One region of the Kistimonas scapharcae genome, then DNA from elsewhere that is predicted to be linked to it. Evidence: predicted binding sites of a transcription regulator. Region 1 holds the regulator's gene; each other region holds the start of a gene.

Region 1 (7,625 bases):
GACTACTGGTGATGGTAGCCAGCTCCCGCCTGCTGGTCTGGGGAGCAACAGAAGTCGCCCGTGCACTGGGCATCAGTGAGCTGATCATCGGCCTGACCATTGTCGCCATCGGCACCAGCCTGCCGGAACTGGCCGCCTCAGTAGTCAGCGCCCTGAAAAAACACCATGACATTGCGCTGGGAAATATTGTAGGCTCCAACATCTTTAACCTGCTGGCCGTAATGGCCGTGCCCGGCATCGTGGCACCAGCCACCATCGATCCGGCCGCATTCCAGCGTGACGTGCCGGCCATGATCGCCATCACAGCGCTGCTACTGATCCTGGCGCTCGCCGGTCGCAAACGCCAGAGAATAGGACGGGGGGCCGGCGTACTACTGGCAGCCTGCTATTTGGGCTATACCCTGCTGCTATACCTGCAAAGCTGATACGCTATGGACACGCACCCAGACATCACAGCGACCACTGAATCACTATCTGATCGAGCTGCAATGACCAATCCGGAAGCTTTTATCGCGTCAGGCCGACGCACCGTAGACCTTGAACGCAAGGCCGTTGATGCCCTGCACAACCGTATTGACAACCATTTTGCCGATGCCTGTCAGCGCATGCTGGCCTGTACCGGCCGCGTAATTGTCGTAGGGATGGGCAAGTCGGGCCATATCGGCCGTAAGATTGCCGCCACCCTGGCCAGCACCGGCACCCCTTCATTTTTTGTGCATCCGGCAGAAGCCAGCCACGGCGACATGGGCATGATCACCAGCAATGATATCGTGCTGGCGCTGTCCAACTCCGGTAATACCAGTGAAGTAGTTACCCTGATCCCACTGCTGAAGCGACTGGGCATTCCTTTAATCAGCATGACAGGCAACAACGACTCCACATTGGCCCGCGCCTCTAACGCCCACCTGAATGTCAGTGTCGAAAAAGAGGCTTGCCCTCTGGATCTTGCGCCCACATCAAGCACAACCGCAACACTGGTCATGGGTGATGCACTGGCGATCTCCCTGCTGGAAGCCCGCGGTTTTACTGCAGAAGACTTTGCATTTTCCCACCCTGGCGGTAGCCTCGGACGACGCCTGCTGCTGAAAGTCTCTGACATCATGCACACCGGCGACCGTATTCCCATGGTCAGAGAGGGCACATCTCTCAGCAAAGCACTGCTCGAGATCACCGGCAAAGGTCTGGGTATCACCGCCGTCTGCGATGACAATCAAAAAGTCATAGGCGTCTTCACTGATGGCGACCTGCGACGGGCACTGGATCAAAACATCGATCCACGCAACAGCGTGATTGATGATGTCATGACCCGCAACTGCAAAACCGTTCGGGACAATATTCTGGCCGCTGAAGCCCTGCATATCATGGATGAATACAAGATCAACGCCCTGATCTGTGTAGATGAAGACAATCACGCCATCGGCGCCATTAATATGCATGACCTGCTTAAGGCTGGAGTTGTCTGAATGAATGCTGCACTGCACGAAAAAGCACGCAATGTGAAACTGGCCGTTTTTGATGTGGACGGTGTCTTGTCCGATGGACGCCTCTATTTCACTTCTGATGGTCAAGAAATCAAGGCATTCAACATACTCGATGGCCTTGGCATCAAACTCCTTCAAAACAGCGGTGTCGAGACGGCCATCATTACTGGCCGCAGCTCACCACTGGTCGAAAAACGTGCTCAGGATCTCGGTATTGCCCACCTAGTACAGGGGCGGGAAGACAAATTGACCGTACTCACCAGCATGCTCGAAGAACTCGGGCTGACCTTTGAGCAGGTCGCCTACCTGGGCGACGACCTTCCGGACCTTGCTGCGATCCGACGGGCCGGACTGGGTATGGCGGTTGCCAATGCCCACGATTTCGTCAAGCAACATGCTGACGGTGTCACCCAGATGAAAGGTGGCCGTGGCGCTGCACGGGAATTCTGTGAGCTGATCATGGCGGCCCAGGGCACCCTGGAAGCTGCACAGGCCGCGTATCTCTGAATCATCAGGGATACGTGCCTGCGGGTTAAGGACGTTATATGCCATTACGCCAGATTCTATTGATAGCCGCCATTGTCGTCCTCGCGGTCGGCATGGGTTACTGGGCCTACGAAACGGATCTCAAGGTTTCCCGCCAGCCAGCCGAGGCAACCACCGAGATCAAGGTGCCGGACTTCTTTTCTTACAATGCACATATCCGCGAATTCGACGAGAATGGGCTGCTGAAATCAGACCTGACCGCTGACAGCATCAGCCACTATCCTCACAATGACATCACACTACTGGCCAGCCCGGATCTCTGGAGTTACAGCGACAATGCTGCGCCGTGGCACACCGTCGCGGATACCGGCCGCATCCTGCCCGACGGGGAAACGGTAGAATTGAAAAAGAACGTTGTCATGACACAGGTCGAGGGTGAAACCCAAAAGCTGCGCATGGACACAGACTTTCTGACCATATACTCTGGTCAGGATTTTGCCGATACCAACCGGCCGGTCACCATCATCAGTCCCAGCGGCGTGATGAAAGCCAACGGCATGAAAGCGTTTTATAAACGGGATTTTATCCAGTTGAAGTCCAGGGTCAGGGGCGTACATGAATCACGCTAAATTCACTCTTACATTTGTTGCCGCCATGGCACTGTTCAGCACGACGTCTGCACTGGCACTGCCCAGCGATCGGGAAAAACCGATCCACATTTCTTCAGATTCTGCCGACATCGACGACAAAAATGGCATTTCCATCTACCGCGGCAATGTCATCATGACCCAGGGCACCACCAAACTGACCGGGGACATTGTGACCATCTACTCTCAGGATCGACAGATTCAGAAAGTGGTCTCTGAAGGCAAGAAGAAAAAGGCTTACTTTGAAGAAGAACAGGACAGTGAGAAAGGCCTCCTCAAGGCCTGGGGCAAGACCATCAAGTATTACCTGGATCATGAAAAGGTCGAGCTGATCAAACAAGCCCGTCTTGAACAAAAAGGCGACACTTTTACCGGTGACATGATCGAGTATGATAAGCAGGCTCAGGTCGTCAACGCAAAGGCGGATGGCGCCAACGAGGGCAAACGGGTCGAGATGGTGATCCAGCCTCGCCAGTAAGCCGGTCCTTTCCTGGGATGGCTGCCTCATAACGCAGCCATCACCGTTCCAACGAGTTTCGATGTACAGCGGTTAAACGACAGCATGTCTCAGCTTAAAGCCTGCAACCTCAGAAAACAGTACGGTGGCCGCCAGGTCGTCAGGGATGTCTCTGTCAGTATTGAGAGTGGGCAGATTGTCGGACTGCTCGGCCCCAATGGCGCCGGCAAAACGACCTGTTTTTATATGATTGTCGGACTGGTGCACGCCGATGGCGGCCAGATCCGGATTGACAACCAGGACATCACACCGCTGCCCATGCACGGTCGCGCCCGCGCAGGCATTGGCTACCTGCCACAGGAAGCCTCCATTTTCCGCAAGCTCAGCGTGGCGGATAACCTGATGGCAATCCTTGAAACCCGCAAGGACCTGACCAAGACGCAGCGTGTTGAAAAGCAGGAACAATTGCTGGAAGAGTTCAACATTCAGCATATCCGCGACAGTGCAGGTATGAGCCTGTCCGGTGGAGAGCGGCGGCGGGTTGAAATTGCCCGTTCACTGGCAACCGAGCCCTCGTTCATCCTGCTGGATGAACCCTTCGCCGGCGTCGACCCTATTTCGGTCAATGATATCAAACAGATTATCCAGCATCTGAAAAATCGCGGCATAGGCGTCCTGATCACCGACCACAATGTACGCGAAACACTGGATATCTGTGAACACGCCTATATTGTCAGCGAAGGCCACATTATCGCCGAAGGCGACAGTCACGCCATCATGGCCAATCAGAAGGTTCGCGACGTCTATCTCGGTGAACACTTCCGTATCTGATGCAAAATCCAAACCAGCCATGTACTATACCGTCGCGTAAGCGATAAATGTCGCAATAGGCTGAATAACCGCAGGTGCTAACAGGTACCTGACACGCTCTCAGGGATGAGCAAGAACGACAACCGTGAATCAGATGTAGTACAACCAGGACCGGTAGAGTCATGAAGCCATCACTGGAACTCAAGATTGGCCAGCAACTGACCATGACCCCACAACTGCAGCAGGCCATCCGCTTGCTGCAGCTGTCAACACTGGATCTGCAGCAGGAGATCCAGCAGGCCATTGAGAGCAACCCCCTGCTTGAGCAGGAGGAAGGTTCGCCAGAAAGCAATGTCTCGGAAGAGTCCACGACACAGGAAGACGACACTGGCAGCGAAACCGGCCTGACTGACTTTGCAGAGGGTGAAAAAACAGAACAAAACCCAGAAGTATCAGATTCCCAGGAAGAGTGGTGCGATCAGATCCCATCTGAACTTCCCATCGATAGCGGCTGGGATGATGTCTACCAATCCTCATCCGGCTCTCAGGCCGAACGTCCTGACGACGACTTCACCAGTCGCAGCAGCGCCCCCGACTCACTACAGGATCACCTTGAGTGGCAGCTCAACCTGACCCCAATGAGTGACACCGATCGCCTGATCGGCATGGCGATTATCGACGCAATAAACGACGACGGATACATGACATGCTCCTTGGAAGATATCCTTGAGGGCATGGATCCGGAACTGGAGGTCGAGCTTGACGAAGTCGAGGTCATGCTGCGTCGCATCCAGCAGTTTGAACCAATCGGCGTAGCCTGCAGAGACCTGCGCGAATGCCTGCTTATACAGCTAAACGGTCCTGACGTTCAGGAAGAACCCGCATTATCTGCCGCCAGACAAGTCGCTGACCAGCACCTGGATCGTCTGGGCAGCCGTGATTACACCACGATCATGCGCAAGACAAAGCTCAAGGAACCCGAGCTAAAAGCCGCTATTGAACTCATCCAAACCCTGAACCCTAAACCCGGCAGCAGCCTTGAAACCAGCGAAGCAGAATATGTCATCCCGGATGTACTGGTCAGCAAAAAGCAGGGCGAGTGGGTCGTTGAGCTGAATCCTGATGCATCGCCACGCCTACGTATCAATACCGGCTACTCATCCCTGATCCGCCGGGCAGACAGCAGCAGCGACAACACCTACCTGAAAAATCAACTTCAGGAAGCCCGCTGGTTTATCAAGAGTCTGCAGAGTCGCAGTGAAACCCTGCTCAAGGTCGCCACCCGGATTGTCGACTACCAGCGCGGCTTCTTCGATTACGGCGAAGAAGCCATGAAACCGCTGGTGCTACACGATATTGCCGAAAGCGTGGAGATGCATGAATCCACCATCTCCCGTGTGACCACACAGAAATACATGCATACGCCCCGGGGCATTTTTGAACTCAAATACTTTTTCTCCAGTCATGTCAGCACCGCCTCAGGGGGAGAGTGCTCCTCAACCGCTATCCGGGCGCTGATCAAGAAACTGGTCGCCCAGGAGAACCCACGAAAACCCCTGAGCGACAACAAAATTGCCACCATGCTGGCGCAACAGGGTATCCAGGTGGCGCGGCGAACCATTGCCAAATACCGGGAATCCATCCTGATTCCGCCATCCAATGAACGAAAACGGCTGGTGTAGTCTACGCTGTGGCTAATGATCGGAAACGGCACGTATGGGCATACGCGGATTCCGGTAAATAGGTCGCAAAAACCCAAGACGATCGCCCCTGAGCAATGGTACACTACAGCCGTCAGCCCGGTTCGGACGGAGTGCGAACCGGATGTGAGCGAACCTGTGATCAGGAGAGTAACGCATGCAAGTTAACATCAGCGGACATCATGTCGAAGTTACCGAGTCCCTCCGCGAGTATGTTACCAAAAAACTAAACAAGCTCGCTGAACACTGCGATAGCATAACCAATATCCAGGTTACGCTGAGCGTAGAGAAAGTCAGACAGCTTGCAGAAGCGACGCTCCATATACGCGGTGCAGATATCGCGGCGTCCGCCGAGCACGAGGATATGTATGCCGCCATTGACCTTATGGCCGACAAGCTTGATCGCCAGATCCTCAAGCACAAAGAGAAAAACATCGATCGTATGCAGGGAGCCGGCTCGCACTGAGCACTCCTCGCAACTCCCAGCATTCCAATGAGTATTCGTAAGATTCTATTGCCCGAGCACGCCCTCTGCGGCGTGCAGGGTGGCAGCAAAAAGCGCACCCTTGAATATATCGCCAACCTGATCGGACAACATGATCCCGTCATCGACGCCAAGGATCTGTTCAACTGTCTTGTCACCCGAGAAAAGCTGGGTAGCACCGGTTTGGGTAACGGTGTCGCGATACCTCACTGCCGGCTGGCATCCTGTAAAAAACCGGCCGCGGTATTTCTGCAGCTGGCCGAACCCATTGACTTCGATGCCATCGATCGCCATCCGGTCGATCTTATCTTCGCACTGGTCGTGCCGGATAACAGCATCAATGAACACCTGGAGCTCCTCAAAAAGCTGGCCGAAAAGTTCAGCAACCCGACACTTTGCGAGTCCCTGCGAAAAGCCGAAAGCAGCGAAATGCTATACCAGTTGATCACCTGCGAGGAATAATTCCCTCCCTAACGGCATTGATTCCCACAAACAATAAACCACTGTCGTTTGACCTCTTTCTCTTGTTTTCATTTTTACCTATGCTTGAACTGATCAGTACTGCTGCCACCTCGGTAGCAGCAGTACTGTCGGCAGCAACAAATACGGAATGATTAACAATGTCCACTGTCCCCCGGCTGATCGTCATCAGCGGTCGATCAGGTTCTGGTAAAAGTGCAGCACTTCACGCCCTGGAAGACCAGGGGTTTTATTGTGTGGACAACCTGCCGGCCGATCTGCTGCCAGGTTTGATTGACAGCCTGCGCAACAACCCCAGTGAACAGCCTCCGCAAATTGCGCTCAGCATTGACGCCCGCAACATTCCCGGCGCTCTCAGCCACTTTGCATCGGTTTACCGTGAAATTACGGAAAAACAAGGTGTTGAGTGTGACATCATATTCCTTGATGCCGATGACACCACCCTGCTGAAACGGTATAGCTCAACCCGCAGGCGTCACCCATTGAGCAATACACAGTATTCACTGGAAGAAGCCATCAAGCGGGAAACAGACATACTGGAACCCATCTCCCTGTTAGCTGACCTGCGGATTGATACCAGCACCCTGTCACTTCATGACCTGCGCAGCACCATTCGCCAACGGGTGCTGGGCAAGCAGGAACATGGTCTGTCTCTACAACTGCAATCCTTTGGTTTCAAGCATGGCATCCCTACCGATGCTGATTATGTCTTTGATGTCCGCTGCCTGCCAAACCCCTACTGGGATGAGTCACTACGCCACTTCACCGGCATGGATGAACCGGTCATAAAGTTCCTGCAGGATGACCCTTCAGTAAAGCGAATGATCGATTCAATCTACCGTTTCATTGAAAGCTGGCTGAAAGATTTTGAGGCGGGTAATCGCAGCTATATGACGATTGCCATTGGTTGTACCGGTGGTCAACACCGGTCAGTTTTTGTCTCTGAAGCACTCGCCCAACGCTTTCGGCAGTCTCACGACAACACCCAGATTCGGCACAGAGAGATTCAGGCAATATGATCCGTGAAACCATTACGATAAAAAACAAGCTAGGGCTTCACGCCAGGGCCGCCGCAAAATT
Region 2 (7,625 bases), on a different contig from region 1:
CATCTCTTAACATGCCATAGCATTGCTGACTCTCTAAGTCGACTCTATCAATTTCTGGTGATGGTTGATCGGATGCTAATACGAGATTTGATACACCTTCTGTTACTGTATGTACTGCTCTTTCATATTTTGACTGCTGTTGCCTGTCATCGCAATCATATTGTTTTCTAGAGCAGGTGGCAGAATCAACAGGTTGCTTCGATAGAGATATAAGTCGTAAAAAAGCTTCTCTTGTGATTTTGTGGTGCTGCTGTGAATTGCCAGGAATAACGGTTGAATCCTGTTTTCCTTGTACTTTCATAATGAATAATCCTCTAATAACGGTTTGAACTATTTCCTGCACCACTTTAGGCTATGTTTTTTGGTAAAAGTTCAATGGTTTGTTTTTGCGGTGAGGGAGAGTCTATTGGTTGGTTTTCTGGTTTGAATGTTTTGTTGGTGAATGAAGAGTTCATCTTAAATTGTTAATATAACAATGTGGTAAGGTTTGCTGACTAAATATTAATTGTTATTGTTTTTGGGTCTTTTTTTATTTGTTGGTGGCTATTGAAAGTTAATGTTTTAGATTGTTCTTATTGAAGTTAAGTGTCAGGAAGATGGAATGTCATATAAAAATAATAAGCTAAATTCTTATTTAACGTGGTTGTCCAGTGCCGTTAATTCCGGCACTGGCTAGAGTAGTGTGTTATCCGTTACCTTATGAGCTGATATGGCGGAGGAACTCTTCCCGGGTGGGGAGGTTGGTTCGGAAATCGCCCAGCATCACGGAAGACGTCATGGACGAATTCTGTTTTTCAACACCACGCATCATCATGCACATGTGCTTGGCTTCAATGACAACCGCCACGCCACGTGCACTGGTCACTTCCATCACCGCTTCAGCAATCTGTTGGGACATGTTTTCCTGGATCTGCAGGCGGCGGGCAAACATGTCCACAATGCGAGCAAACTTTGACAGGCCCAGCACCTTGCCGTTCGGCAGGTAGGCGACATGGCACTTGCCGATAAACGGCAACAGGTGATGCTCGCACAGGGAGTACAGCTCAATATCCTTTACGACCACCATTTCATCATTGCGGGATTCAAAGATCGCACCATTGACGATTTCATGAAGATCCTGGTGATAACCCCGGGTCAGGAACGCCATGGCTTTGGCCGCACGTTGTGGGGTGTTACGCAGACCATCGCGCTCCAGGTCTTCGCCCAGTGAGTGTAGGATGTTGCGGTAGTGTTCGGTCAGGTTATCAATCATTCTGAATCCATGAGGTTGTAGGTTGTCGGAAGCGGGAGATGGGTGAGATTCATGCCGCCGTCAACAGGAATGGTTGCGCCGGTGATGTAGGGATTATCCAGCAGAAAACGAACAGTCTGGTAGATGACCTGTTCCCCGGGCGCGAGACCCATGGGAGGTGTCTGCAGACGCCCGGCCTTTTCGGCTTCCCGGTCCTGCTCGTTCATGATGATCAGGTAGGGGGCGATGGCATTGACCTTGATGGTCGGGGCAAACAGTCGAGCCATGGATGCTGTCATATTCTCCAGACCCGCCTTGGTGGCTGAATAGGCGGCGTGTGTCGCACTTCCATGGCGGGTGTTGTGGTCTGTCATGTGGATAATGTCGGCTGTTCCACTGTCGCAGTTCTCAAGCAAAGGTCGCAAACCCCGGTTGATCAGCCATGGCGCCATCATATGAACCTGGAACAGTGAGGCCAGGGTATCGGTATCCAGCGGTGAATCAACGTCAGGTGTGAAGTCGGACGCATTGTGGATGATGGCGCGCAGGCTGTCAGTTTCCTGTTGGATCCTGCCAATAAAAGCCAGGATATTCTCGTTGCTGGAAAAATCCGCCTTTATAGTGTGTATGCCTTCCTGTTGCAATGCCTCCAGTTCATCGTTCTCTGTCCGGTACGTGATGATGACGGGATGGCCGCCCCGTTTCAGTGTCCGTGCGTTGTACAGGCCCAGTCGACGGGCTCCGCCGGTAATCAGGATCGGGGAACGGAAGGTTTCTGCCATAGGGTGTCATACCGTTATTGTTCAATGTGCGGCGGCATGGAGTGTATCACAGCTTTTCGGGATTATATCCCGGCAGTTCCCGTGGGAAATCAGGACAGAGGGAGGCAACGTGGATTGCTTCATAATGCGAAAAAACGCTAAGGTTGGCAGCTGTGCAAAAAACCAAAAATAAAAAAGACAACATGCCATGATTCCGTTTTGGTATCGTATTGCAGCCCTGGTATTTTTGATCCTGACACCGCTCACCGTATGGTCTGGCACGCTGGCGACAGTCAAGGAACGGGGTTTCCTGCGCTGTGGTGTTCATCCGGGTTTGCCGGGGTTTGCCTCGCAGGATGATCAGGGACAGTGGCAGGGATTTGATGTGGATTTCTGTCGTGCTGTCGCAGCGGCTGCTTTAAGGGATGCCGATGCCGTACGTTTTATTCCACTGGATGCGCAGGAGCGTTTCACCGCCTTGCAGTCTGGCGCTATTGACCTGCTTTCCCGAAATACCACTTGGACACTTTCCCGTGATACTGCGCTGGGTTTGGACTTTGCGGGTATCAGTTACCACGATGGTCAGGGATTCCTGGTCTGGAAAAAGCAACGAATCCGACGTGCGACCGAACTGGATGATGCCTCAATTTGCGTGATCGCAGGAACAACCACGGAACTGAACTTGGCTGACTGGTTTCAGCAACAGGGGCAAACCTACCGTCCGGTTGTCATGAAAAACTATGATGCGGTTGCCAGTGCGTTCAGGGATGGGCGGTGTGATGTCGTCACATCCGATCAGTCGCAACTCTATGCCCTTCGTTTACGCCTGAAAAAACCCACAGAGGCGGTTGTCTTACCCGATATGATTTCCAAGGAACCGTTGGGGCCGGTTGTCCGGCAGGGCGATGCCCAGTGGTTCAATATTGTGCGCTGGACACTGGCTGCGTTAATCAATGGTGAGGAGCTGGGGTTGGCGAAGAAAACAATTGCACAGCGTCCGCGTGGTCCGGCTGTGGAACGTTTCCTTGAAATGTCGATACCGGCTGACAGCATGGGGCTACCGAAGGACTGGACCGGGCAGGTCATTGGTCAAGTCGGCAATTATGGAGAAATATTCGAGCGAAATCTGGGGATTCTTTCACCCTTGTTAATGGATCGGAGTCTCAATGCGCTATGGCGAGACGGGGGGATTTTATACGCGCCGCCGTTCCGGTAAGGTAGCGACAAGGTCACCATGATTAAGAAAGTTGTCTGGCCTGTAACTTGCATTACGGACATGCTGAAAAAGAACACAACAAGAAAAACACAGGAATGGGACATGAAAGCAAACATTGATCGCACCCCTGTCAAAAGCCGACGCCGTTCATGGTTGGCCGGTGCTGCCCTTGCTCTGGGCTCAATATCCACCATGGCGATGGGCGCCTCAACACTGGAATCTGTAAAAGAGCGTGGCTATCTGCAGTGTGGCGTGAATACCGGGTTGCCTGGTTTTTCTGCGCCGGATGAGAAAGGCAACTGGTCAGGTCTGGATGTCGAGGTTTGTCAGTCAATAGCTGCAGCGGTACTTGGTGACAAGAGCAAGGTTCGTTATACCCCGCTGACCTCAAAGGAGCGATTCACTGCCCTGCAATCCGGCGAGATTGATGTACTGTCCCGTAACACCACCTGGACTCAGACCCGCGATAATACTCTTGGTCTGAATTTTGCGGGTGTTGCCTATTATGACGGACAGGGCTTTATGGTTAGTAAAAGCCTGGGAGTAAGGAGCGTTCGTGAACTGGATGGTGCGGCCGTTTGTGTCCTTTCTGGCAGTACCACCGAATTGAACCTGGCGGATTATTTCCGTCAGCACGGGATGGAATATGAGGCCGTCAATTATGATACCGCTGACCAGACCGTAAAAGGGTTTGAATCGGGGCGTTGTGATGTGCTGACCGCTGACCAGTCAGGTCTCTATGGTCAGCGTTTGCGTCTGGCAAAGCCTGCCAGTGCTGTTGTTCTGCCAGAAGTGATTTCCAAAGAGCCACTGGGGCCGGTCGTACGGCAGGGCGATGATCAGTGGCTCAATATCGTGAAATGGACCCTCTTCGCACTGGTCAATGCCGAGGAACTCGATATCAATTCCATGAATGTCGACAAAATGCAGAAATCCACCAACCCGGCAGTTGCCCGGTTTATGGGCTCCGATGGCCCCGGCGGCAAAGGACTGGGACTGTCTGATGACTGGGCCTATCAGATCGTGAAGCAGGTGGGTAATTACGGCGAAATTTTTGAACGGAATGTGGGGGATAAATCACCCCTGAAGGTGGCCCGGGGAATCAACTCGCTCTGGAACCAGGGTGGGATTCTTTATGCACCGCCTTTCCGGTAAGTCGAGGTATCCGGTGGTTTTCGTTTAGTCAGGCTACCGGGAAGCCGCCAGCGGAGGTGTCACGCTTTCGCCGCTCCGAAGGGTCTTCCTGACCCTGCGGAGCTACCGCGGCAGTCCTTGCCGCTGCTGCAGCGTGACACCTCTGCTGGCAGCAACGTCATTGCTGTCGTCAGGTTATGCTGAGTCAGTGGTAATGAATAACAATAATAATGCGACAGCGGATTGTTCTTTTGACCTGTGTCGCTCGTCGCTTTCGGATAGAACCAATATTGCCTAGCAGCTATTTCAAGAGGGAGCAGGAATGGGTGTAAAAGCTTCCCATAACAACATGAAAACCCGTTTCTGGAATGATCCCGATAAACGCGCCCTGTTGTTTCAGGTGATCGTGGCGGCAGTTGTCGTTTTCATGGTGATTGTGATTGTTGATAATACGGTCACCAACCTTGAAAAACGTGGGATTACAACCGGGTTTGATTTTCTGGATCAATCCGCAGGTTTTGGCATTACGCAAACCCTGATTGATTTTGATGAATCCCATAGCTTTGGTCGTACGTTTATTGTGGGTCTGCTCAATACCATTCTGGTTTCTATTTTGGGCATTATCCTTTCGACAGTCGTTGGTTTTCTTGTCGGTGTTGGGCGATTGTCGGGCAACTGGTTGGTTTCCCGCCTCTGTGGTGCCTATATCGAGATTTTTCGCAATATTCCCGTCCTGCTGCAAATCATGTTCTGGTATTTTGCGGTATTGCGAATCCTGCCATCACCACGACAAAGCCTGTCATTAGGGGAAAGTATGTTTCTCAATGTTCGGGGTTTGTATGTCCCTGAACCACTGTTTCAGTCGGGAGCCGCTTGGTTGGCTGCCGCGCTGTTCCTGGCAATAGCTGCCAGTATTCTGCTGGTATTCTGGAGTCGGTGCCGTCAGCGTCAGACAGGACAGACGTTGCCTGTTGCACTTGTGTCCATTGCCCTGCTGTTGGGTTTACCTGTGCTTGTCATGCTATTCGGACAAAACATTGTGGTGTGGGAGTCTCCACAACTGAAAGGGTTTAACTTTCGGGGCGGAATCACTGTCTTGCCGGAATTGATGGCATTGCTGCTGGGGCTTGTTTTCTATACCGCGTCGTATATTGCTGAAAATGTCCGTTCCGGTATTGAAGCGGTCAACAAGGGGCAAACTGAAGCGGCCCATGCGCTGGGGCTTTCGCGGGGGCGAACGTTGCGGCTGGTGATTATTCCCCAGGCCATGCGGGTGATTATTCCGCCACTGTCTACCCACTACATGAACCTGATCAAGAACTCATCCCTGGCAACGGCTATTGGTTATCCGGATATGGTCAGTGTGTTTATGGGGACAACGCTGAATCAAACCGGACAGGCCATAGAAATCATCGGCATGACCATGGCTGTTTATCTCATGATGAGCCTGCTGGTGTCGCTATTGATGAATCTCTACAACCGTAAAATGGCGCTGGTGGAGAAATAAGCATAATGGTGAATGACAAGACATTACCGGATCGGCCTGCGCCCGTTGCCCGCAGAGGGATTGTGGGGTGGTTGAGAGACAATCTGTTTGATGGGCCGGTCAATACTGTGCTGACACTGGCAGGGCTGGCGTTTCTCTGGTTTACCCTTGCGCCTTTCGTTCAATGGGCGTTGATAGATGCAGACTGGCTGGGTGATAGCCGCATGGACTGTGACAGTGGTGGCGCCTGCTGGGTGTTCATTAGCTCACGTCTGCAGCAGTTTATCTATGGTTTTTATCCTGACAGTGAGCTTTGGCGGGTCAACCTGTTTTTTGTACAGCTGACGGTTGTGATCGTCTGGGTGTTATGGGACCGCATGCCTGCACGGCAATGGGGGGCGCTTTGGTTTCTTACCGGATTTCCGGTGAGTTCCTGGTGGCTGCTCTATGGTGGTCCCGGATTTTCCGTTGTTGAAACCCATTACTGGGGCGGTCTGATGTTGACCCTGGTGTTGGCGCTTGTCGGTATGGTCTTTGCACTGCCCGCTGGTATTTTGCTGGCGCTGGGAAGGCGCAGTGACATGCCATTAATTCGTGCGCTATCTGTCGTTTTTATTGAAGTCTGGCGTGGCGTACCCTTGATCACCATCCTGTTCATGGCGTCGGTGATGTTGCCGTTGTTTGTCCCCGAAGAGATTGATCTTAACAAACTGGTCAGAGCCATGATTGGCCTCATCCTGTTTGAGGCGGCGTTATTGGCGGAAGTTATCCGTGGCGGTATGCAGGCGATTCCCAAGGGACAGTATGAAGCGGCCGCTGCTATTGGTCTGGGTTACTGGCGAGGCATGGGGTTGGTGGTTATGCCACAAGTGTTGAAGATTTGTATCCCCGGCATCGTGAATACGTTTGTTGCCCTATTTAAAGACACCAGTCTGGTATTGATTATTGGGCTGTTTGATTTGCTGGCGATTGTTCAGGCGGGGTTGAATGACCCCAAATGGCTTGGATTTGCCTCAGAGGGATATCTGTTTGCGGGATTTGTCTTCTGGGCTTTCTGCTTTGGAATGTCCCGTTACAGTCTTGCACTGGAGCGTAAACTCGATACAGGCCATAAGAACAGCTGACAGTCTCAAGTTTAATCAGAATAAAAAAGGGTGGGGATGTCTCTATGGATGCAACAGAATCACAGGTTGAACCAACGGCTGAGCCTGTCATTGAACTGAGTAACGTTAACAAGTGGTACGGTGATTTCCATGTGCTGAAGGATATCAACCTGACCGTACGTCGGGGAGAACGGATTGTTATCTGTGGTCCATCCGGCTCAGGCAAATCGACCATGATTCGCTGTATTAACCGGCTGGAAGAGCACCAGGAAGGTGATATCACGGTTGGCGGTGTCCCGCTCACCAACGACCTTAAAAATATTGAACACATACGCAAAGATGTGGGGATGGTTTTTCAACACTTTAATCTGTTTCCCCATCTGACGGTTCGTGAGAACTGTACACTGGGTTTGATCTGGGTACACAAAATGCCCAAAAAGGAAGCGGATGAAATTGCGATGAAATATCTCGAACGTGTCCGGATTCCCGATCAGGCCGATAAATATCCGGGTCAGTTATCCGGCGGGCAGCAGCAGCGTGTTGCCATAGCCCGCAGTCTCTGCATGAATCCCAGTGTCATGCTGTTTGATGAACCAACCTCTGCCCTTGATCCGGAAATGATCAAGGAAGTGCTGGATGTCATGGTGGAGTTGGCAGAAGAGGGCATGACCATGCTGTGTGTCACCCATGAAAT
Region 3 (7,625 bases), on a different contig from region 1:
ACTTTCTCTCGTTGGTCACAACGATTTTCCTGCCTTTGACGTTTCTGACGGGGCTGCTTGGCGTTAATCTTGCCGGCATTCCCGGTTCCCAGGATGAGCGCGCCTTCTTTATTTTCTGCTCCATGCTCGTCCTGTTATTTGTTTTACAGCTCATGTACTTCTATCGTCGGAAATGGTTATGACTCCGGTCACTATTGGTATTGGTCGCCTGTTTCATCCTGTATAAACCTGATAATCCGGACAAATATCACACGATGAACCCAAGAACACCAAAACCCAGCAGAGACAAACCGCCAGCAAGCAGCGCATAGGGTAACTGGGTACGTACATGATCAATGTGATCAGTCGCTGCGGCCATTGAAGCAACAATTGTGGTGTCACTGATCGGCGAGGCGTGGTCACCAAACACGCCACCCGATAAAACTGCCGCTATAAACGGCGCCAGGGGCGCCGACACAGCCTGGGCCAGCGGCACAGCGATGGGCATCATAATTGCGAACGTGCCCCAGCTTGAGCCGACCGAAAACCCGATCATCGCAGAAAACAGAAACATCAGCGGCAGTAACAGTGTCAATGGAAAATCATGCCCCATTTTTCCCGCAACGTACTGCCCCGTCTGCAATGCCTGGGTGGCATTCCCCAGTGCCAGCGCCAAAAGCAGGATGAGTGCCAAAGGCATCATGCCCGAAGCCCCTTTTATGAACACATTAGTCAGTTCGGTGAGCGATAATTGTCGGTTAAGTAATGCCAACAGACAGGCGAATAGGACGGCAGCCAGTGCTGCAGACAACACACTGGCAGAACCTGAACCTTTCAGGAAATCCCCCTGCCCGGTGATCCACAGTCCCAGCGGCATCGCCACCAGCATGACGGATACTGGCAACAGCATACTGATAGCACGGGGCTTCACGCTGGCTTTTTCCTCAAAGGTAAACAGGGATTGATCGATCAGCGGTATCCTGCCCGGTGACAGTACGCGTCCCCCCGCCGCTCTCTGCTCTGCCGCTTTCATTGCCCCCATATTCCAGTCAAACCGTATCACCCCAGCCGCAAGGATTAACGAAAAGATCGCATACAGATTGAGCGGTATGGCATATAACAGGGTGGTAAGGGGATCAGCGACCCCCATATTGCCCAACAGAACCAGGTTGAATGCTCCCCAGCCATTAAGAGGAATCAGCATGCATACCGGCGCGGAGGTCGCATCAATGATGTAGGCCAGTTTTTCCCGCGACAAGCGAAAACGATCAAACAGGGGGCGTGAAACAATACCAGCAACCAGTATCGTTAAATTCGCTTCAATAAAAATGACGATACCGATAAACCAGGCCAACCATTGTGCTCGCCTGCGATTATTTGCCCAGCGTTTTCTTTCCAGCCAATTGATAAAACCGCGCACGCCCCCTGAGGCTTCCAGGATGGCAATTAACCCGCCAATGACAAACGTATAGAAAATAACACGTGTATCATCCGGGGATTGAAAGACCTGTATGAGTGCATCAAGACTGTTTGCCAAGCCGTTAAACAGGGCACCGTCCAACAGGATCGTGTGGCCAAACCAGATACCTGCGATCAGGGAGAGATACACCTGCCGGCTTGTGATCGCCAGGGTAATAGACAAGAGTGGCGGCAATACGGAACTCACGCCCAGATCAGCCATATTTCTCTATCCTGAATTTATGCGGTAAGAAATATAGTGGATCTTGTTAGCGAACGACTGAGTAAATCTTATTCTGCAGACAGGGCCTTCATTTTAACGAAGTCATAGTTTCTAACCATCGTATTGAGTAAAGTGCCCCCCCTCATTTAATAACCCGTGCAAAGTCACAGAAAAGCGAAAAAACCACTAATAATCCTCCGTATTATTATGTTTGAAAGATTAAGAGCAGACCCACGGCATAAGTCGCCAATAAGATGGAGAACTCTCAGTAGAGTCGTTATGATGTGGTGAGATAACAATCAAAAACAAGGGCTATCCCATGCGCTCACTCAGGCAGGCATTGCTGGCCGTCACACTGCTTTCATTATTCGTGTCACCACTGACATCAGCCAACTCGGAAATTTATCGTGTCGTTGAAAAAGATGGCTCTGTCGTTTACACCGATGACCCGGCCCCTGATGCAGATGCCGAAGCCGTTGAGCTTAAACCGATACAGATTGTCCCCACCCTGACTCCTGCTCAATCCCTATCAACCAACAAGGAAGAACCAGCACCACCAAAGTACGCAGAGTTAACCATCACGACACCGGAAGAAAAGGAAAACCTGCGCAACCCTACAGAAATCACCGTAAAAACTAACCTCAGCCCCGAACTGCTTAACGGACACTATATCCGCCTCATGCAGAATGGTAGAGAGGTCGGCCTCAGCAAGAACGGCACCTTCATCATCAAGGAACCCTACCGGGGTGAACATACCCTGACAGCGCAAGTCATCGACCAGCGTAAAAAGGTATTACTGAGCAGTACTCCGCGCACCATTTATGTTTACCGTCACTCAGCCCTGTTCAACCCCCAGCCCACGCCGCCCATTGCACCCGCACCCTGACGCCGGGCCAGACATTAAACATAACACCCAACCGAAACGCACCTTATTGGTGCATTTTGGCTTGTATGTCAAAATGGCATGCCCTAAAAAGTATCACACCGGCATACAACACAGACACCAGGCGGGTAGTGCACAATAGAATCCCGGTACTGGTTTGCTTCTTGCATTAACCGGGGGAGTGCAACATGCAATCGGATTATCCACAAGAATTAATACTGCCCATGTACCAGACATTACTGGAAAACCTCACCACTGCCGTACTGGCCTTTGATGCAGGATTGCAGCTCCAGTATATGAATACGGCTGCAGAAACCCTGATCGAAGCCAGTGACCGGCAACTACATGGCCTGCATATTGACGAGTTGTTCCGTGAAGAGCCGCCGTCCACCGAGCATCTTCAGCAGGCCCTGAACAACGCCACCAGTTACACCAAGCGGGAAGCCAAACTTCAGCTCCCCAACGGTAGCGGCCTGACCGCGGATTACATGGTCACGCCAGTGACCGAAAATGGCCATACAACACTACTGATGGAACTCCAACCACGGGACCGGCTGCTGCGTATCACCCGCGAAGAAACCATCAAGACCCGCCAGGAAACGGCCAAGATCCTCGTGCGGGGCCTGGCTCATGAAATCAAGAATCCGTTAGGTGGCATTCGCGGTGCCGCCCAGCTGCTCGCCCGGGAGTTGCCGGATGAATCCCTGAAAGACTATACCAACGTCATCATTGAAGAAGCTGATCGTCTGCGCAACCTGGTCGACCGCATGCTGGGGCCGATCAAACCGCCCCAGCTGGCCGAAGTGAATATCCACGAGGTGCTGGAACGGGTCTGCAGCCTGATTGATGCGGAAACCGGCGGCCACATGACCCTCACCCGCAACTATGACCCCAGTATTCCCCCTATCGCCGCCGATGCAGAGCAGCTGATTCAGGCCACCCTGAACATCGTGCGTAACGCCATGCAGGCCATCAGCCAGCACATGCCCCTCAGTGACGGCAACATTACACTGAAAACCCGGATCATGCGGCAGTTCACCATTGGCAATGTCCGTCACCGGCTTATTTGCCGCCTAGATATTATCGACAACGGCCCCGGCATTCCCGCCGACATGGTGGAAAACATGTTTTACCCCATGATCAGCGGCCGGGCTGACGGCACTGGCCTGGGACTCAGTATCGCCCAATCCATTATCACCCGGCACAGCGGCGTGATTACCTGTGAAAGCGAACCCGGGAAAACCGTATTCTCCCTGTTCATCCCCTTTGAGCAGCCAGACAGACAAACAGATGCAGGAGCAGCACCATGAGCACAACCGGTAACGTCTGGATCATAGACGACGATCGTTCGATACGGTGGGTGCTTGAGCGCGCCATGGCCCAGGAAGGGATACAGACCAGCAGTTTCGAAACCGCCGATGCAGCTCTGGCCGCCATTGCGAGCAAGCAGCCTGACGTCATCATCAGCGATGTCCGTATGCCCGGCACAGGAGGCCTTGACCTGCTCAAGCTGATCAAGGAAGAGCACCCTGCCCTGCCGGTCATCATCATGACGGCCCATTCGGATCTGGATAGCGCGGTTGCCTCCTACCAGGGCGGTGCCTTTGAATACCTGCCCAAACCGTTTGATGTCGATGAAGCGGTCACATTGATCAAACGTGCACAGTCTCATGTCCGTGAACAGGCGATTCAGTACCAGGGGCTGGAGCGAGCGGCGACGCCGGAAATCATTGGTGAAGCGCCAGCCATGCAGGAAGTGTTTCGCGCCATCGGCCGTCTGTCACAGTCCAATATCACGGTATTGATTAACGGCGAATCGGGCACTGGTAAGGAACTGGTTGCCCATGCCCTGCATCGCCACAGCCCGCGCGCGGCCAACCCTTTTATTGCCCTGAACATGGCGGCCATTCCCAAGGACCTGATTGAATCTGAGCTTTTCGGTCATGAAAAAGGGGCTTTTACCGGCGCCAACCAGATGCGTCGTGGCCGGTTTGAACAGGCTAATGGCGGCACCCTGTTTCTGGATGAAATCGGCGACATGCCCGCTGAAACCCAGACCCGGCTCTTGCGGGTCCTGGCCGATGGGGAGTTCTACCGGGTAGGCGGCCATACGCCAGTGCAGGTGGATGTCCGGATTATCGCGGCCACCCACCAGAACCTGGAAAAACTGGTGGCCGCCGGTTCCTTCCGGGAAGATTTGTTTCATCGATTGAACGTGATCCGGGTGCATCTGCCACGCCTCGGCGACCGGCGTGAAGACATCCCTCTGCTGACCCGCCACTTCCTGGACCGGGCAGCCAGTGAACTGAGCGTCGAACCCAAGTTGCTCCGCCCTGAAACGGAAGCCTACATGAGCAGCCTAGACTGGCCGGGCAATGTCCGGCAACTGGAAAACACCTGTCGCTGGATTACGGTGATGGCCTCCAGCCGGGAAGTGCATGTCTCCGACCTACCACCGGAACTGCTGGACCAACAGCGGTCATCTACAATGGGTAATAACTGGGAACAGGCATTACGCAACTGGGCTGACCAGCAGCTCACCCGTGGCGAAAGCGGCCTGCTGGATCGTGCCATACCCGCGTTCGAGCGCATCATGATTGAAACAGCACTGAAACACACCTGTGGCAGACGCCGTGATGCTGCCCTCCTGCTGGGCTGGGGACGCAATACCCTGACCCGTAAAATCAAGGAACTCGGCATGAATGACGAGGAAGCTATTGATCAGGAAGAAGCGCTCGAGGAAGCCGTGTAAACAGGAGTAACAAAAAAACGGGCAGATAAAAAAACCGCTATTGAATCAATCAATAGCGGTTTTTTTCAGGCCTTATTCAGTCCTGGCTGCTGGACGACGCTGGTGACCACCGTCACGGCCACCTTCACGACGACGGTTGCCGCCCTGGCCTCCACGACGCGGTGGACGTTGCTCGCCACCACCGGGAACCTGCTCCATTTTCAGAGGACGGCCACAGACCCGTACCTTCTGCAGGTGCTGCAGGACTTCACCCGGAATGCCTTCAGGCAGATCCACGGTGCTGTAATTATCAAACAGCTTGATGTGACCGATATAGCGGTTGTCGATCTCTGCTTCGTTGGCAATAGCACCAACGATATTACCCGGCATGACACCGTGTTCACGACCAACATCCAGGCGATAACGCTGCATGTTCACATTGGCAAATTCCCGGGAACGGCGCTCACCACGATCGCCGCGGTCACGACGATCACGGCCACCTTCACGGTCATCACGCTGACGGGGTTCACGGGTACGTACCGGTTCTTCCTTCAGCTGCAGAGGGCGGTCTTTTTGTGCCAGAAACAGCAGGGCAGCCGCCAGGTCAACGGTGTCGACTTCAGTCTGGTGACGCATATCGGTCACAACACCCTTGAAGAAATCCAGCTGTTCGCTGTCGAGGGCTTCCTGAACCTGCTGCAGCATCTTGGACACACGGCGCTCTGCCACCAGCTCACGGGTCGGCAGGGTCAGCTGTTGGATGGTCTGGCGGGTCGCGCGCTCAATGGAACGCAGCATGCGGCGCTCGCGGTTTGCGACGAACAGGATTGCCTTACCCTTACGGCCGGCACGCCCGGTACGGCCGATACGATGGACGTAAGCTTCAGTATCGTAAGGAATATCGTAGTTAATGACGTGGCTGATCCGCTCAACGTCGAGGCCTCGAGCGGCCACATCCGTAGCGACAACGATATCCAGCTTACCTTCACGCAGTTTCTCAACGGTACGCTCACGCAAAGCCTGGGTCATGTCACCGTGCAGCGGGGCACTGGCGTAACCACGGGCTTCCAGCTTTTCCGCCAGCTCGACACTGGAGGTCTTGGTGCGCACGAAAATGATCAGGCCGTCGCTTTCTTCCGTTTCCAGGATACGGGTTAGTGCGTCCAGTTTGTGCAGCCCGCTGACCAGCCAGTAAGACTGCTCAATCGTGTCGACTGTCGTCGTCTTGGCCTTGATGCGGACTTCACGGGGATTTTTCAGGTGACGATGCGCGACCTTACGGATCACTTCCGGCATAGTGGCGGAAAACAGCGCGATCTGGCGCTCTTCCGGCGTGTGTTCAAGAATCCATTCGATATCATCGATGAAGCCCATCTTCAGCATTTCATCGGCTTCATCCAGCACCAGGGCTTTCAGTGTATCCAGATTCAGGGTGCCACGACGGATATGATCCATCACCCGGCCTGGCGTACCGACAACAATCTGGGCGCCACGCTGCAATTGGCGCAGCTGCTGGCCCATGCTCTGGCCACCGTAAATAGGCAGCACATGGAACCCTTTCAAATGACGGGCGTAAGACTGAAACGCCTCAGAAACCTGGATCGCCAGTTCACGGGTTGGCGCCAGCACCAACAGCTGGGTTGCCTTGCTGGACAGATCAATATTGTTAAGCAGCGGCAGCGCGAATGCGGCAGTCTTACCGGTACCGGTCTGAGCCTGGCCCAGCAGGTCACAGCCATCCAGCAGCAGCGGGATGCTTTCTGCCTGGATCGGGGAGGGAGTTTCATAACCCAGTTCCTGCAAAGACTGCAGGATAGGCTCGGACAGTCCGAGTTCCCGGAACTGAGGAATGTTTTCTGACATGATAAATGCGCCTTTCTGGTCAATATAAGGTTTCCCTCACCGAAGGTGACGCAAACCTTAGCTGCACATGATAGTTAAGAATTCATGGCAAATGTGTTGGCGAGGTCGAATGCCTGACCCCGTCTGGATATACCCTGCTGCAGAGGCAACCTATATCCAGACAGACTCCGGATTCGTCACTCGAAAAGACCGGGGTGTTGCTACCGCAGTACGATAAAGCGACGAATTGTAACGGATTCCCGATCACGTTGATACTGGGATTCCCGCAGGTGACGCGGGATGAATACCTGTTTTCGCCAGAAAACTGGCGCCTTCTGCGGCTTTATTTCAGAAGCAAAGATAAACGCCCCCCCTTATCAGATATGGGCGCTTAAACATCATTTAACACAGGATTTAGAGCCTTTCCACCGACCTATACTGAAAACAGAAATCAGTGAAGGCCAGTCGTAACATGGATGTTCGAGTAGTCGGGCTTCACCACTCGCACC
Region 4 (7,625 bases), on a different contig from region 1:
GGGCCACTTCACCGATCACAATCAGTTTTTCGGGTGTGATCTCGCCACCCGGCACACGGGGAACCACGGAATACGTACCGTCTTTCTGGAGATTGCCCAGGTAGTAGTCATTGGTATCCTGAAGGTGGGCATGGTCTTTTTTCAGGACATAGTCGTTCCAGCATGACGCCAGGATCGAACCAATCGTTGGTTTACAGATGTCACAACCATGACCGGTGCCGTGTTTTTCCAGCATCGCCTGGAAGCTCTTGATCTCACCTACCCTGACCAGGTGATAAAGTTCCTGCCGTGAATAAGGGAAGTGCTCGCAGATATCCTTCTTAACTTCAACCCCCATTTTTTCCAGCTCGCTGTCCAGTACCTGCTTGACCAGTGCGGAACACCCACCGCAGCCGGTACCGGCATTCGTAGCACTTTTCAGCGAAGCAATATCCTGACAACCCTCCGCGACCGCGCTGCACAAAGTTCCCTTACTGACATTGAAACAGGAACAAATCTGTGCCGTTTCCGGCAATGCCGTGATGCCAAGCCCTGCAGGTGCTGCACCATCACTGGCAGGCAGGATCAACTGTGCAGGCTTGGCTGGAAGGCGAATGTCGTTGAGCATCATCTGCAATAGTGAACCATAGTCGTCAGCATCACCAATGAGAACGGCGCCCAGCAGTTTCTTCCGGCTTTTGGAGACCACCAGCCGCTTATAAACCTCTCGCTCCTCGTCAACATACTGATAACTTAACGCACCCGGGGTACGACCATGGGCATCACCGATACTGGCAACATCTACACCCATCAGTTTCAGTTTCGTGCTCATATCAGCACCGGTGAATTCACTGCCTTCGCTGCCAAGCAGGTCATCCACTGCAACCTGCGCCATCTGGTAGCCTGGCGCCACAAGGCCAAAAATCCGGTTATCCCACAATGCACACTCACCAATCGCGTATATAGCCTGATCCGATGTGCGACACTGGTTATCGATGACAATTCCACCACGCTCGCCGAGCGTCAGATCGCACGACCGGGCCAGCTCATCGCGCGGACGGATACCTGCAGAAAACAGCACAATATCGGTATCCAGCACTTCACCATCGGCGAATTGCATCTGGTGGAAACAGTCCTCACCATCCACAATCTGCTGCGTGTTTTTGCTGGTATGAATGAACACACCCAGCTGTTCAATTTTCCTGCGAAGCATGGCACCACCGCCTTCATCTACCTGTACGGCCATCAGACGGGGGGCAAATTCTACGACATGGGTTTCCAGCCCCAGATCCTTGAGTGCCTTGGCCGCCTCGAGACCGAGCAAACCACCGCCGACAACTGTACCCACCTTACTGGATCGGGCAGATTCGCGAATGGCTTCCAGATCCTCGATCGTGCGATAGACAAAGCAATTGTCACGGTCATGACCCGGCACAGGCGGAACAAAAGGATAGGAGCCGGTTGCCAGCACCAGTTTATCGTAGGCGACTCGCCTACCACTGACGGATACCACTTCCTGTGTCGAACGAATAATACTGGTGACACGATCATCAAGTACCAGCTCAATACCTGATTGATCATAAAAACCACTGGCAACCATGCTTAAATCATCAGCCGTCTTACCACTGAAGAATTCACTCAGATGCACCCTGTCGTACGCTGAGCGGGGCTCTTCACCAAAGACAATGACGTCGTATTGCCCAAGGCCACCGGCATCCACCAGCTTTTCGATAAACCGATGGCCCACCATGCCATTGCCCACTACGACCAGTGTTTCCTTATGCTGCATACCTGGCTCCAGTCATTTATTGTTCTCGCGTTGGGTGAAACCAACCTGACTGCACCAGTAAAGCAAATATCACGCCCAACTCTATTACCCCTTAAATAACAATCAGTTAAAGAAAACATTGACAGTAGGAACGCTCCATCCTGACAGCACCGCACCAAAACCGCGCACCATAAAGGTTCATTTCAGAGCCCCGGTGCACGCACAATTTGGTGCGCCTGTTTTGACCGGGCACAACAAATGAGCTCATCAGGCCACGATTCGATCAATCCAGCACCCTGAGCAAGCAGACAGCAGGTGGGATAAAAACGCTTTAACCCGAGAATAAATCCCCCTCAGCAGCACAATAGCATCACTCTGGCCTGATCCTTGCTGAAAGGGGTTCATGACAGCGATAACGTACGTCTCGACAAGGAGCAGACATGTCAGAACCTGATAAAATCAATATCTTTTCATTTACAGGAAAGATGCGCGCCCTTCATCTTTCCTGGATTGCCTTTTTTATTACCTTTGTCGTTTGGTTTAACCATGCGCCACTGGTCACTGCGATTGCTGACTCACTGTCACTCACTCGCGAACAACTCAAGACCCTGTTAATCCTTAACGTGGCCTTGACCATCCCTGCCCGGGTAATCATCGGTATGCTGACCGATCGGTTTGGCCCCCGTCGTGTATATTCAGCCCTGCTGGCGCTATGCAGTATTCCCTGCTTTATGTACGCGCTGGCCGACAATTTCACCCAGGCCGCCATCGCCCGTTTCCTTCTGGGCTGCATCGGTGCCGGCTTTGTGATTGGTATCCGGATGGTCTCCGAGTGGTTTCCGGCCAAGCAACTGGGTACCGCAGAAGGAATCTACGGTGGCTGGGGTAACTTTGGCTCGGCGGCGGCGGCCATGACACTGCCAACGATCGCACTGCTGTTTGGCGGTGAGGATGGCTGGCGCTATGCGGTCGGACTGACCGGCCTGATGTCACTGGCATACAGTGTCATCTATTACATGAGCGTGAGTGACACACCCAAAGGTTCTACCTATTTCCGCCCCAAGAACCTGGGCGGCATGGAAGTCACCTCCAAAGGTGACTTTGTTCTGCTGCTGATCATGAAAATCCCGATGTATGCCGCCCTGGCACTGCTGACATGGAAGCTGTCCCCCCAGGGCGTCAGCATGCTGTCAGCCGGGATCGCCACAGCCATTTATATTGGCCTGACACTGCTGTATCTCCTTGACGCCTGGAAAGCCTGGCAGATCAACAAAGAAATATTCAGCAAGCCTGTGCCTACGATCCACCAGTACAAGTTCAAGCAGGTTGCCGTATTGAATGTCCTTTACTTCGCCACGTTTGGTTCTGAGCTGGCCGTTGTCTCCATGCTGCCACTGTTCTTCATGGACACCTTTGAACTGGATCCGGTCATGGCTGGCCTGGTCGCTTCGGCCTATGCCTTCATGAACCTGATGTCACGTCCCGGCGGCGGATTAATCAGTGACCGCTTCGGCCGCAAAACAACCCTGCTGGTGTTAACGGCAGGACTGGCCGTTGGTTACGCCACCATGTCCATTATCGATTCCAGCTGGCCGCTGGTGCTTGCCGTTGTCGCCGCCATGACCTGTTCCTTCTTCGTACAGGCCGGTGAAGGTGCCGTATTTGCCGTGGTACCGCTGATCAAGCGACGCCTGACCGGCCAGATCGCAGGTATGACAGGCGCTTACGGCAATGTGGGTGCTGTCTTCTACCTGACCGTACTCTCCCTGGTCGATTACCAGACCTTCTTTCTTGTGATTGCAGGCACCGCAGTACTGGGCTTTATGACCCTGCTGTTCCTGGAAGAGCCTAAGGGTCAGATGACAGAAGTCATGCCGGATGGCACCGTCACCATGATTGACGTGTCCTGAACTTATCCAGCACATACCATGACAGATTCCCCCGCTTGAGTCTGTCAGTGGTACATTCGGGTGACTGACAGCAGTCACCCTCTTTTTTTATGGACAGGTAAACGGGCAGTATGAGCAACAAGCTAGACGTTAATTACGCTTTCAGCACCAGCGCCGGCATCAAACCGGAAAATCAGGATGCCTGTGCGATCCGCATACCTGACAACCACAATGCCCTCACGCACAAGGGGATTGTGGCACTGGTTGCCGACGGTGTCAGCGCCTGTACACGGGCCAGGGAAGCCAGCCACACCAGTATTTCATCATTCATGGCAGACTATTACAGTACGCCGGACTCCTGGCAGGTGCGACATGCCGCTGGCAAGGTCATTACCGCCATCAACAGCTGGCTGCACTACCAGGGTCAACATCACATTCACAACGACACGGATCTCTGTACGACGTTTTCCGGCATCGTTTTAAAATCCAATACTGCCCACCTGCTGCATATCGGTGACAGCCGTATCTACCGCCTCAGAAAACAGCAGTTGGAGTGCCTGACCGAAGACCATACGTCTCGTCTCGGCCAGCGACAATACCTAGCACGTGCACTTGGCATGCACCGTCATACCGAAGTGGACTACCGCACTGAAACCCTGCAAACAGACGATGTATTCATTCTCACCACCGACGGCATTCACGATGTCTTAAGTCACAGGGAAATTGTCGCCAGCTGCATGGGCAACCCGGGGCTCCAGCAAATAGCAGACAGCCTGGTTCAGACCGCTCTATCCGCCGGTAGCAGTGATAACCTGACGGTTGTCATTTGTCGCATTGATACTCTGCCGGCCGAAAACAGCCATGAAACCTTGGAACGGCTGGCACAATTGCGGTTTCCACCGGATCTGGAGCCTGGACAGATTCTGGATGGCTATCGCATCCTGGAAACGCTTCATGCCAGCACCCGGAGCCAGCTTTATCTGGCTGAAGATACTGATTCCGGCCAACAGGTTGTCATCAAGACGCCGTCCGTTAACTTTGACGATGACCCACTCTACCTCGACGGCTTTCTCCGTGAAGAATGGATAGGACGACGGGTCAACCATCCTGCGATCATGACACTTCATGCACCGAAGGCAGGCAAGCAGTTTCTCTACCATGTCTGTGAGTACATCCCGGGACAGACTTTGCGAAGCTGGATGCAGGACAACCCCAGGCCAGACCTCAATACGGTCAGGGACCTGACCCGTCAGATTGTCTGCGCCTTACGGGGCCTGCACAGAATGCAGATCCTCCATCAGGACCTGAAACCGGAAAACCTGATGATTGACCCGAACGGACGCGTTCGACTGATTGATTTTGGCGCCGCCCGTGTCGCCGGAGACACTGAAATCCAGTCAGGGCTCCATGACAATACCCCGCAGGGCACCAAGAATTATGTGGCGCCCGAATATTTTCTGGGCAGCGCTATCGATTACCGTGCCGACCAGTTCGCCGTCGGTGTGATTGTCTACGAGATGCTGACAGGTCACCTTCCCTACCGCGAAATCGCCGGGAACAGCATTCGCATCAAGCACTACAAACATCTCCGGTATCGCCCGGTGACGGATGACCGTCCCGACCTGCCAGAATGGATCAACCAGGCGCTGGCCAAAGCTGTCGCTCCCAACCCGACTGAACGTTATGAGGCTTTATCGGAATTCTGCCAGGATCTTTCCACCCCTAACCCGGCATTCCAACATATGGACTTTCAGCCGCTGATGTCGAAAAACCCAACCCTGTTCTGGCAATTGCTTTGCATTCTCCTGGGAGGCATCAATCTCTGGCAATTTTTCCAGTAAGAACAAAGCCTGCTGGCAGAAGATCCCTGCCATCTACCTAATACACGTCTGGCTATGACTTACACTGAAAGGAGTATCAACCCCCAACCAACCGCAAGGTAGTGCCGTGATCGCCACACTGACCGAAATCACCCGTGAACAGTTTGATGTCGATATTGAACTCTATTACGCCACAACGCATAACGTGACAGGCAAAAGCATCTACTTCAACAGCCGCTGCTATCTGCGCCAGGAAGCGGCAGACTGTCTTAACAGCGCAATTTCCCACGCAGCAACTCTTGGCTTGAAGCTCAAACTGTGGGATGCCTTTCGGCCTGTCGAGGCACAGCGGGTGCTCTGGAATGCCTTTCCCGGTAGCGATTACGTGTCAGATCCGGATACCGGCCGTTGCCCCCACTGTCGCGGAGTCGCGATAGACCTGACCCTTATCGACCGAACCAGTGGCACAGAACTGGAGATGGGAACCGGTTTTGATGATTTTGAGGAAGCCGCCTGGCACCTCAATGAATCGGTGTGCTTGGAAGCCAGAAGAAACCGGCTGTTATTGGCTGGCCTGATGCACACGGCAGGCTTTGAGAAATTTGATTACGAATGGTGGCATTACCAGTTGCCGGACTGCGAGCGCTTCCCGATCCTTACCGATCAGGAAGCAGGCACGCAGCTCATGTCAGCTCAGTGATGACCACACTGCTTGCTGGCGTCGCCAACGATACCAGTATCCGTTTCCACCAGCTTGCCCTTACCCAGGAACAGGTCGATGAGGCCATCAGCGGATAGTTCCTGCACAGAACAGGTGTGATACTGCACATCCTGACCAAACTGAGTAGCCATTGCATCCTTAAGGGCATCGCGACTGTAGGGCTGCCCATACTCCAGCACCAGATTCAGTACTTTACGTCCGTGAACCGTTTTTGCCATGGATAACACTCCCAACTATTTTATGTAGCCAATTTTATCGGACAGGCTTCTTATTTTTAGCCTAATTGACAGACAACCCTGAGGGTTTAGGCGTACAAAGGTACAAAAGTCAGCCTGTCTCAGACATGCGTATTAATCCCATCTGCCCTAACATTTTTTATTTAAAGCAACGCGGCCCCATTCCTCATATAATCGACCTTTTGCGCAAGGCCACCTCCAGATGGACGATGCACCACAGATTCAATGGATCGCTGATAACAAAAGCCTCGCACAGGCCTGCCAGCAGTGGCAGGATGTCCCCTACCTGGGGCTTGATACCGAGTTTATTCGTACAAGCACTTTCTACCCGATACCCGGCCTGACCCAGGCAGGGCATGACAATCAGGTCATGCTGATTGACCCCCAGGCCATCACTGACTGGACGCCATTTTGCGCAATCCTCGAAAATACCGACATTATCAAGGTGATGCACGCGGCCGGGGAAGACCTGGAAGTATTTCAGCGTCTGCTGGGCACCCTGCCCGACCCGATTTTCGATACACAACTGGCCGTTTCCTTTCTGGGCACAGACCACTGCCTGGGGTATCAGCGACTGGTTGAACGCTTTCTGGGTGTCGAACTGGCCAAAGATGAAACCCGGTCTGACTGGCTGGCACGTCCGCTCAGTGATAACCAGATTCGTTATGCCGCATTAGATGTTTATTACCTGAACCAACTCTACCCGATCCTGACTTCACAACTGGCAGACAAACAACGACTGGACTGGCATCGCGAAGACTGTGACAACATGATTCGTAACGCCCGTCATGAGCCGGATCCCGGCGAAGCCTGGCGGGATGCCAAACTCGCCTGGAAACTGTATCCCCGCCAGCTGACAGTATTACGCGCCATTTGCCAATTCAGGGAAAAGACCGCCAGACAACTGGATGTTCCCCGTAACAAGGTGATTCATGCGGCCAGCCTCTGGCCATTGGCCCGTTATCAGCCCGACAGCCTGGACAAGCTCAAGCGTATTGAGCGAATGACACCAGCGATTCTGCGAGTGCACGGCCCAGCCATCCTGGCGCATATTCGCGAAGCACTGAAAGTCCCTGAATCCGAATGGCCTGAACGCCTCCCGGCACCACTCCCCAAGCGGGCAAAGCCATGGGTTGAAGCCATCCGCAACTACTGTCATACAACCTCAGAAGCCCTGCAGATCGCACGGGAACTGATCCCCGTGAAACTCCT

The links. The regulator sigma-54, encoded in region 1, starts transcription at its own class of promoters, with help from an activator protein. The targets are predictions, from matches to a motif close to TGGCACNNNNNTTGCTNT.
Region 2: a site for sigma-54 is predicted at 3,245-3,262, ahead of ABD892_RS20040 (amino acid ABC transporter substrate-binding protein). Genes of this name have one in related genera too.
Region 3: a site for sigma-54 is predicted at 2,697-2,714, ahead of glnL (nitrogen regulation protein NR(II)). Genes of this name have one in related genera too.
Region 4: a site for sigma-54 is predicted at 1,828-1,845, ahead of nirB (nitrite reductase large subunit NirB). Genes of this name have one in related genera too.

The regions. Positions count from the first base shown of each region.
Region 1 covers NZ_BAABFL010000003.1:7,092-14,716, forward strand. The annotation lists gene ABD892_RS00155 (calcium/sodium antiporter) at 1-425, shown strand, start outside; gene ABD892_RS00160 (KpsF/GutQ family sugar-phosphate isomerase) at 489-1,463, shown strand; gene kdsC (3-deoxy-manno-octulosonate-8-phosphatase KdsC) at 1,464-1,988, shown strand; gene lptC (LPS export ABC transporter periplasmic protein LptC) at 2,027-2,596, shown strand; gene lptA (lipopolysaccharide transport periplasmic protein LptA) at 2,583-3,092, shown strand; gene lptB (LPS export ABC transporter ATP-binding protein) at 3,177-3,902, shown strand; gene ABD892_RS00185 (RNA polymerase factor sigma-54) at 4,064-5,563, shown strand; gene hpf (ribosome hibernation-promoting factor, HPF/YfiA family) at 5,739-6,047, shown strand; gene ptsN (PTS IIA-like nitrogen regulatory protein PtsN) at 6,075-6,527, shown strand; gene rapZ (RNase adapter RapZ) at 6,686-7,564, shown strand; gene ABD892_RS00205 (HPr family phosphocarrier protein) at 7,561-7,625, shown strand, end outside.
Region 2 covers NZ_BAABFL010000453.1:19,845-27,469, reverse strand. The annotation lists gene ABD892_RS20060 (glycosyltransferase family 32 protein) at 1-301, opposite strand, end outside; gene folE (GTP cyclohydrolase I FolE) at 698-1,252, opposite strand; gene folM (dihydromonapterin reductase) at 1,249-2,013, opposite strand; gene ABD892_RS20045 (amino acid ABC transporter substrate-binding protein) at 2,201-3,208, shown strand; gene ABD892_RS20040 (amino acid ABC transporter substrate-binding protein) at 3,311-4,363, shown strand; gene ABD892_RS20035 (amino acid ABC transporter permease) at 4,665-5,849, shown strand; gene ABD892_RS20030 (amino acid ABC transporter permease) at 5,855-6,952, shown strand; gene ABD892_RS20025 (amino acid ABC transporter ATP-binding protein) at 6,997-7,625, shown strand, end outside.
Region 3 covers NZ_BAABFL010000479.1:2,804-10,428, forward strand. The annotation lists gene ABD892_RS25975 (zinc transporter ZntB) at 1-182, shown strand, start outside; gene ABD892_RS25980 (Na+/H+ antiporter NhaC family protein) at 248-1,660, opposite strand; gene ABD892_RS25985 (DUF4124 domain-containing protein) at 1,980-2,546, shown strand; gene glnL (nitrogen regulation protein NR(II)) at 2,732-3,853, shown strand; gene glnG (nitrogen regulation protein NR(I)) at 3,850-5,295, shown strand; gene ABD892_RS26000 (DEAD/DEAH box helicase) at 5,368-7,137, opposite strand; gene ABD892_RS26005 (hypothetical protein) at 7,589-7,625, shown strand, end outside.
Region 4 covers NZ_BAABFL010000016.1:79,481-87,105, forward strand. The annotation lists gene nirB (nitrite reductase large subunit NirB) at 1-1,768, opposite strand, end outside; gene ABD892_RS01355 (NarK family nitrate/nitrite MFS transporter) at 2,188-3,657, shown strand; gene ABD892_RS01360 (bifunctional protein-serine/threonine kinase/phosphatase) at 3,768-5,477, shown strand; gene ddpX (D-alanyl-D-alanine dipeptidase) at 5,584-6,156, shown strand; gene ABD892_RS01370 (YecH family metal-binding protein) at 6,150-6,395, opposite strand; gene rnd (ribonuclease D) at 6,616-7,625, shown strand, end outside.